3 regions of the Romboutsia sp. D33t1_170424_H2 genome follow, and region 1 is predicted to be linked to each of the others. Evidence: riboswitches for the same ligand, from Rfam matches in the RefSeq annotation. Region 1 holds a riboswitch; each other region holds the start of a gene.
What was found. Region 1 has a riboswitch for cyclic di-GMP ahead of I4U66_RS08900 (SpaA isopeptide-forming pilin-related protein). Riboswitches for the same ligand answer to the same signal wherever they lie in the genome.
Positions count from the first base shown of each region.

Region 2: another riboswitch for cyclic di-GMP. It lies ahead of I4U66_RS05170 (NPCBM/NEW2 domain-containing protein); the one in region 1 lies ahead of I4U66_RS08900 (SpaA isopeptide-forming pilin-related protein).
Region 3: another riboswitch for cyclic di-GMP. It lies ahead of I4U66_RS01280 (flagellar basal body protein); the one in region 1 lies ahead of I4U66_RS08900 (SpaA isopeptide-forming pilin-related protein).

Region 1 is NZ_JADOZQ010000006.1:88,356-91,564, forward strand. Features, by position in the region: gene I4U66_RS08900 (SpaA isopeptide-forming pilin-related protein) at 1-1,807, opposite strand, end outside; cyclic di-GMP riboswitch class II at 1,880-1,963, opposite strand; cyclic di-GMP riboswitch class II at 2,113-2,196, opposite strand; cyclic di-GMP riboswitch class II at 2,346-2,428, opposite strand; gene I4U66_RS08905 (tetratricopeptide repeat protein) at 2,526-3,209, opposite strand, start outside.
Region 2 is NZ_JADOZQ010000003.1:95,091-98,299, reverse strand. Features, by position in the region: gene I4U66_RS05175 (SagB/ThcOx family dehydrogenase) at 69-827, opposite strand; cyclic di-GMP riboswitch class I at 1,086-1,172, shown strand; gene I4U66_RS05170 (NPCBM/NEW2 domain-containing protein) at 1,383-3,209, shown strand, end outside.
Region 3 is NZ_JADOZQ010000001.1:245,173-248,381, reverse strand. Features, by position in the region: gene fliF (flagellar basal-body MS-ring/collar protein FliF) at 1-235, opposite strand, end outside; gene fliE (flagellar hook-basal body complex protein FliE) at 258-575, opposite strand; gene flgC (flagellar basal body rod protein FlgC) at 591-995, opposite strand; gene I4U66_RS01280 (flagellar basal body protein) at 1,000-1,323, opposite strand; cyclic di-GMP riboswitch class I at 1,777-1,858, opposite strand; gene I4U66_RS01275 (CDP-glycerol glycerophosphotransferase family protein) at 2,777-3,209, opposite strand, start outside.

The sequences.
Region 1 (3,209 bases):
TTAGATTAAATATAGCTCCACTAAGCTTACTTTCCTTATTTTCACTATCAACTTTAATAGCTTCAAAAGCATATCCCTTTTTAGTTTCAACTTTATTACTTGGATTACCATTTATTTTAGCTATATTTGATACAGTTGTTCCATCTTTTACATTGCTAAAATCAGTATATATTTTTACTTCTAAATTTTCTTTGTAATTTATTTGTCCCTTATCATTGATAATATTGACTGTATTATTTGCTTTATCTATTTTACTAGAAAAAGCATCTGGAACTTCAACTTTTACGATCTTTACGTTCGGATCTAATTTATCTACTAAATCTATATATCCCTTTTGGAATACACCAAAACTCTCAAAGTTTATAGAATATACAACACTTTGGTCATCATCTTTTTCTAATTTAGTCTTATCAACAGATTTGTGAGCATTTATAGCTCCTGCATTGTATTCATATTTAACCGTATCATCAACACTATTTCTAGTTCCATTGTATGATAACTTTGCAGTATTTGAGTATGAATCTTCAACATTTGTAATCTTCATGTCGTAACAAACAATATAGTAATCATCTACGTTTCCAAAATTTATAGTTAAATTTCCATTATTAGTGTTTATTTTATCTTTAAATTGATCTGTTACCCACTCAAAGCTTTCATCTTTATTGTATTTACCTATACTTATACTGTCCTTTAAAAGTTCCATTCCTTTAGGTGTAAAGTCATTTAAAGTTACATTTTTAAGATTTGACCTATTTTCATTAATATCTATTCTATATCTTACATTTTCGTTCATAGATGCTACATTTTTACCTTCTGAATTTTTAGCAGAAGTATAACTATACTTACTTATAACATCTTTTGCTTCATTTTTTTGTTTTAATATAACAGTACTATTTAACTTACCATCGCTTTTATTAAATACTGCTGTATTCTTATAAGAACTCAAATTTTGAGTAATCTTTGTCTTATAAGTTACAATATATTTATCTTTAATATTTCCAAAGTTTATACTAAGCCTATTAGATGATTTGCTTATATTTAAGCTATCTGTGACATCTGTTTCTGCGCTATCTCTTTCTATTTTAATTACATTTACAGAGCTTGGTATAAGCTCCATTCCTTCAGGCATATTATCTGTTAATACTGCATTTGATATATTTGAAAATTTCTCATTAACATATACTCTATATTGTTGAGTTTTTCCTAGTACTGGATAATATATATTTCCTACCGTATTTCCATCTGAATCTACATGGTCATAATTATTTATAGTTTTAAGAATCTGTCTATCTATTATAGGCTCTGTTTCATTAGATGGTTTTATAGCTATTTCTATGCTAGTAACTGGTTTTCCATCAACCCATACCTCTATCTTCTGATTATCTACTTCTTCCGTTTTATCTGCATATGCTGATACATTAACATATCCTCCTATTGCATCATAAACATCATCCCCAAAAGTTGCTACTACTTTATTACCTTCCATTTGTACACTTTTAAAATGCTCTGGGGGGAATTTAAAGCTAAATCTTTCAAGCCAACTAGGCATTTCAAATTCTATAGTATCACCTGGTTTTATACTCCCTGGACCATATTTAGCCTTATACTCTAGTTTAAAATTCAATTTTTCTCCAGGCTCAATCTCTTTTTTATCACATGTTATAGATACTTCTATTGTATCCCCTTGATTATCTGTCTTAACTTCTTCAGCATACGCAAAATGTGTATTAATTAACACATTTATAACCATTAGTACTGACGTAAGTATCGATATTATTTTTTTTCCTAACTTGTATTTATTTTTCAATAAATTTCACCACCCTTTTTAAATCTTTTTATTTTAAAATAAAAAAGACTATTCAAGATAATGATGATTTATTATCTGAATAGTCGGTTGCACTATTAACTCCATATACCTCAAGTGCCCATATACAAGGTATACTTCTTCATTCCTATTTTTAGCTTATATGTATTTATGCCCTTTTAATAATTTTGCTTTGTGTGCATTTATGCTATATAAAATTGTTAGCTTTCATTTGATTTTCATTAATGTCTTATCAATAAACTTTTATTTTAAAATAAAAAAGACTATTCAAGATAATAATGATTTATTATCTGAATAGTCGGTTGCACTATTAACTCCATATACCTCAAGTGCCCATATACAAGGTATACTTCTTCATTCCTATTTTTAGCTTATATGTATTTATGTCCTTTTAATTATTTTAATTTGTTCGCATTTATGCTATATAAAATTGTTAGCTTTCATTTAATTTTCATTAATGTCTTATCAATAAACTTGTATCTTAAAATAAAAAAGACTATTCGAATAATATTTAAATATTATCTGAATAGTCGGTTGCACTATTAACTCCATATACCTCAAGTGCCCATATACAAGGTATACTTCTTCGCTCCTAATTTTAACTTTTGAATATAATTATATAATCTCAGTGATTTATTATACCCTTTAATTTAGTTAAAGTCAATTTTAGATTTTTTTATAGTAAATTTTAACTTATTTTTTATCTATATTTATCAAGTTCTCTTAAACATGCCACTGTAATTTCATCTTGTGGATCTAATTCATAAGCTCTTTCTATATAATATATAGCATCATCTATATCACCTTTGTTTAGATATGCCATCCCTAAATTGCATAATATTTCTGGATCTTCTTTTATTTTAGCTGCTTGTTCAAAGTGTTCTATAGCTTTATCTATATTGAACATACTAGCTTCACAAAGGCCTAGTTCAACCATTGTATCTACTTGATGTGGTTTAGTTATAAGTATTTTTTCAAAATATTTCTTAGCTTCTTCAAATTCACCCATATTTTTATAAGCTAATCCTATCATAAATAATAAGTTCCACCAATCAGGATGATCTTGTTCAAGAGGTAATAATTTTTCTAGTCCTTCTTCACATTTTCCTTGGAATACTAAATTATAACCTTCTTCATATTGAACTTTAAAGTCCATCTTTCCTATATTTTCTTGAACCTCTGCCATTAAGTCTGCATCTAACCCTAATTTTTGTGCTTCTTCCCATATAACTCTAGCCTTTAAATATTGACCTTGATTGTAGTAATGATATCCTAAATGATAGTAAGCTAAAGCAAAGTTTTCATCTAATTGTATAACCATTTCCAACTTTTCTAAGGCTTCTAATAAAAACTTATTCATAGCTTCTTTGTCCATATCTTTTTG
Region 2 (3,209 bases), on a different contig from region 1:
TAATTTAAGATATTTTTGAGATTTTTACTTTAAAGTAATACAATTATATTAATAATTAAGCTAATTTATTAAAGTTTTTTACCTAAACAAGCCATATAAATTACAAACTCATTTTCTCCATCTAAATCTAACATATTATCAATTATATCCTGATCATATATTCCGATAGCACAAGTCCCGTAATTAAGAGATTCTGATGCTATGTAAAGATTCTGGCAAACATGTCCAATATCTATAAGTATTTTCTTATGAGCAGTTATACTAAATCTATGTTCACTTCTATATGGAATACAACTCCAAGCAAACACAACGGCACTTTTAGATACGAAACCTTGAACAAAAGGTTGGTTTGGAGTTGCTTTATCTATTTCATCATCTATATTGCTTAAAGTCTTTATAAATAAAAGTTTATGTTCTAAAGGTAAATATCTGTAAACTCCACTCTTTAAACCATCAACATTATTTATTATTAAATATGTTTCAAATGGGTGAGTGCAACCAGCAGAAGGTACAGTTCTTAAGGCACTAAATTTATCTTTTACAGTTTGGATTCCTTGAGTAGCCCATAGTAAATACGAAAGTTCAGATAAATTTATTTTTTCATCACTATATTTTCTTATACTTCTTCTATCATTTATACAATCTAGTACGTTAGGTTTAACTAAAATGTCTTTGCTTACAGGAGGTAACTCTATTAAATTAGAATTTGAATCATATTCTTTTTGGAAAGAAGGAGTGGGTATTCCTTTTTGTTTATCCGTTTTTATCTGTTTTAGTATTTCAAAATCAGCTTTGAAAAATTCTCTGTTTTGTGCAATTTTATCCATAGATGTCTCCTTATTAAAATGTATAAATTTTTACACTTATTATACCATATATATAAATATAAGTGGAAAAAGCCTAAATGGTAAAAATTTCATATTAGAAGCTTAATTACAGATAAAAATTAATAAATATTTTTGTGTAGTAATAATTAATATTTGCTTTAATAGAATATATTCAAAAATATATTAAAATTATTTTAAATTAAAAAAAACTATTTTAATTTATAAAAAATTATGTATAATTAATATAGATGACTAAAAATTACATATTAGCAAACCTAGAGAAATCTAGCGACGCAAAGCTAAAGGGGCTAAGGTAAAATTAGACTATGCCAGCCAGTTGCCAAAGAATTGATATTCTTTGTTTTTATAGAGTTATCTTATGATATAATTGTAAGATTGTTTTATAATGTTTACTTTAGATGGCAACTACCCTTTATAAAGGGTAGTTTTTTATTTAATAAAAACAACTATAGCTCTATAGCAAGACTATATTTTGAAATTTGGGGTAAAATATTTAGTTATTGTAAATTCATATAATATAAGAGGGAGAATATTATGAAGAAAAAGATAGCATCAATATTGGCCATATCTGTTATAGCAACAAACAGCACACCTGCTTTAAATGTTTTTGCTAACGAAGTAATAAAGGAAAAAGCATTAGCGATAGAGGAACAAGTTTCTAAAAGTATGACAGTTAGTGATTTTAAAATTAAGAACAATCCTAACTTCGCTAAGTATAATGAACTTTATAGAGTTGAGATACAGTCTATAACAAACAATGGAAGAAGTTACCCAGGAACTAAGATAGAAAATGCTATAGATGGAAAACTTAATACACATTGGGAAACATACACTAGAAATACAAATGAATTTAAAAATGAAGTAATTGTGGAGTTTAAAGATATAGCCGAGATAAATAGATTAGCTTATGCTACAAGACAAGACGGGGCTAAAGGTAAAGGATATCCTACTAGTGCAGAGATATATGTTTCAGAGAGTGAAATAGGTGAAGATTTTAAACTAGCAGGAAAAATAGAAGGAAGTAAAGTTACAGGTGGAATGGTTGAATTTAAATTTGATACTGTAAGAGCAAAGAGAGTTAAATTCAAATTCGTAGAAGCACATGACGAGTGGGCAAGTGCCGCAGAGTTTTGGTTCTATAAAGAGGATAGAATTCTAGATAAGATGGAAAGATTATTTACTAATGCAAACATGAATGAAGTAAGTAAAGAGTTTGCAACTCCTGAAGCATTAAACACTTTAGAGAAAGAAACTGAAGGACATCCATTCCGCGATAGCTTTAAAGAATATATAGATAATGCAAGACTTGTTCTAGAGAACAAAGAGGTTAACTTTATTGAAACTAAAGTATCTAAGTTATTAGGGTATGGAACTGAAAACCAAAAAGCTTATGATGACAAGTTTATGTTAGGTAAAGACCACATCGTTAATACACAAGTAAATGGTGGAACTTACTCTACAACAAAAATAGAATATATGTATGATGGTGACCCTAATACACATTGGGAAACAAACAGAAGCAATGGTAATGGTTTCACTAATGAAGTGGTATTCACTTTTGATGAAATAGAACAACTTGATAGAATAGCATTATTACCTAGAAGCGGAAATCAAAAAGGATTTCCTACTAAGTATGAAATATATGCTTCAGAAACTTCTCAAGGGGATACATTCAAATTAGTTTCTAGCGGTACTGCAGAAGTTACTAAAGACTTTATGCAATTTAAATTTAACCCAACAAACTTTAAGAGACTGAAGTTTGTATTTAAAGAGTGCCATGAAAATAGACCATTCATATCAGAAGCTAGGTTCTATAAAGAAGATGCTTTATCAGAGAAAATGGATAAACTATTTACAGACAGTAATAAGAATACAGTAAACCCTGATTTTGGGACTTTAGAGAAACTTACTGCTTTAGAGAATGAAGCGAAGGCACATCCTTTATACAGTAAGTTCAAAGAAGATTTAGATGATGCTAAACTTGTATTAGAAGGTAACGAGGTAACTTATGCAGATGCTAAAGTTTCGAAGTTTAAAGCTTTTGGAACTCCAGAGTTAGCAGAGTATGATAAGACTTATAAGATAGATAATAGTCATATAAAGAATATAACTACTAACGGTAGACATTGGTCAAATCAAACTATAGATAAAGCTATAGATGGTGATCCTAACACTAATTGGCATTCTGATGCTAGAAATAGCGAAACTCATACAAACGAAGTTATAATGACTTTAGACCAAATAAGAACTTTAGATAGAATAGTATATTATTCTCCGAGAGATAGAGGTTTCGCAGAGAAGTTCGATATCTATACTTCTAAGACTAGTGCAGGAGACACATTTACTAAAGTAACTAGTGGT
Region 3 (3,209 bases), on a different contig from region 1:
TTTTTTCTTTTTCTAGTTCTTTAGTTATAACAGATGCATCATTTGAATCTAAACCCGAGAAAAGAACATCATATTTATTATCATTTTTATACTTAATTCCAAATATTATAGCTAATATAATTGCAATCACTCCAACTATAATGGCTATTTTCTTTTCTTTTCTCATTTCCTTAAATTTTTCTTTTCTTGTTTTTATAAAATCTTTTATTTTTTCTATTATCTCTTTAAAATTCATCTATCTGCTCCTTATTAAGGAATTACAATTGCACTCTATTAATTTCTTGGTAAGCATCATATAACTTATTTCTAATCTCAATCATAAGTTGCACTGACATTTGAGATTCTTGTGCTGATAGCATAACATCATGCATAGAAACATCTTCACCTTTTATAAGCGCTTCTATCTTTTCATTTGAATTTATAATACTATCATTTACCTTACCTATAGCATTCTTTATAACATCTTCAAATTGCTTGTCTGGCTTTTCATTTCCTTTAACTTTATATGTAGTCTTATTATTAATAGCATTAGAGAATATATCAGAATTAATATTTATATTGCTTATTCCTGTCATTTAACCACCTACTTTCTATCTACCTATCTCTAAAGCTTTAGATATCATATTTTTTTGAGCATTTAAAGTATCTACATTAGATTCGTAAGCTCTCGATGCACTTATAAGATCTGACATTTCAGCTAATAAATCTACATTTGGATATTCTACATATCCATCTTTGTCTGCATCAGGATGATTTGGTTCATATATTTTTCTGAGAGGAGATTTATCTTCTTCAATCTTTTTTGTTTTAACACCTAACATCCCTAATTTTTCATCATAATTTTCTTCAAAGCTAGCTACTTTTCTCCTATATGCTCCTCCATTTTTAGTTCTTGTAGTCTGCATATTAGCAACATTCGAAGATATTATATCCATTCTCATACGTTCTGCTGTCAGACCACTTGCACTAATTCTCATACCACTAAAAACACTCATTTATTTACCTCCCAGATATTATACTTTTTGTCATAGCGATTTTTATATTTGTAAGACTTACTAACGCATTATATTCTAATGTCGTAGCTGCTTGATTAACCTTCTCATGTTCAATATCAACGTTATTACCATCTTCTCTGACCACAGATTCCTTATCAACCTTTAACTTTATACTAGGAATTTCTAGTTTATTCTTTAAAGTATCTTCGAAACTAACATACTTTCTTTTATACCCTGGAGTATTTATGTTAGCAATATTTTCTGCAATGGCATTACTCCTTAAATGTGTAGCATCTAATCCCATTTTCATTAAATTATAGATTTCCATATTACTCTCCTCCATTAATTTTATAAATCAAAAAACCACTCTATAAAGAGTAATTTTGTATACTACATAGCATACTATCATTGCTAGAATTTGATTATTTTAGATATAAAATTAAATCAATATATTTATTATTCGTTTTCTTATATTTAATTTTCTTATCATTTTAATTATAAACTTTTACTTATTTTTTTCTATATAATTTATACTATTACATAATTTTTCCTATAATAAAAAATGTAAGATACATAATGAACTTTGATAATATAATTGAATTATTAGATTTATTAAAATATTATTTCTTCAAAAAAAAATAACTCTAAAGAGAGTTATATAATATCAGCGTCGATAAATAGAGATGCATAATTTGGACACAAACAATCAAAATAATTTATATATTATTCATAATTCTCCAAAATTATAAACCTTATATATCGAAAACAAAAACACACAGTTTTTTGCAACTGGCTAGCATAGTTTCTACTTTAGCTCCTATAGTTTTGCGTCACTAGATTTCTCTAGCTTGCCTATTTTGTTTTTCGTTGTTTTTCGTTCTTTTTTTACACTTTTCGACATTTTTTTCCATACACTAAATATTATAGTATAATTACCATTTAATCAAGTTTTTATTTGTATTTTCTTACTATTTTTTTTCAAACTAATATTAAAAATACATTTAAACTTATTTGTTAAATCACAAAGTGTAATTTTATTTTATATTATATTTTATATTGTATTTTATATTATACGGCTGATATAATTAGAACTTTATATTTTTTATTAAAATAATACAAATTATGTATTAGACAATAAATTCTACATCACTAAAAATTTTTAACTTAAACATCCTTATTCAGATTAATTCCTAAATATTATAAATTTAGATAATATTCCTATTTTTTTCAATTATGACTGTAATTTTATTTATAAATTCAAAATATTAAAACCAGAAAATTAAATACATTTATATCTATATTAGTTCCTAAAGATATTTTTGATATAAATATTGATTTAACACTCAATTATATTAATAAAATTTCTTATGATACTTATCTACCTTATTAATAAATCAAAGCTTATTATACTAATAAAATGTATAGTAAAGTTAGTTTTTACTTAGATAAATTTTATAACATTTGCAATATTAAAATTTATTCTTTCTTTAAAGAAAATTTAATATTGTGTTCATATAATATTATAAAAATTCATGATTTTGAAAAATGATTAAAGACTTTAGTAGTAATTTAACTACTTTTAATTTAGATTTATTTTATGAACTTATCGGGATATGTATAAAACTATTAATTATTATAAATACTCTTATAGTTAAAATTATATACCTGTATTAATTAATACTTAATATTTTTAATAATAAAATACAAAAAGTCTTGTAAAAATAGTTACTTAATATAATAAGTTATTCATGACTTTTTGTATTTAATATCATTGTGAAATTTTAAAAATAATTATTTTCAATACACTGCTTTATATGTTTGTGAACTTGTTCTCCACAACTACCATCAATATTTGAAAGAACAGTATTTAGTGCATTAATTCTATTATCTTTTTTGTAATCTTTTTTATTGACTACTAAATCTATAAATTTATCTACAGTCATTTCATCTTCACCAACTATATAATTAGAAAATATATCAAATACTTTTTCATGATAGTATTCTCTGTTTAATTCTATGTCATATATTAAAACAGGTTTTCCTGTAGCCATATATTCAATTAATACAGAAGACCTATCTGTTATTAGTGCATCAGATATTTGAAAAGCTTCGTAATAACTAGGTGAATTATCAATAATTATATTTTCTGTATTTTTTGCTGAGCTTAATAACTCTTTATATCTTTTATAGCATTCTGGGGCTCTTGATTTAACA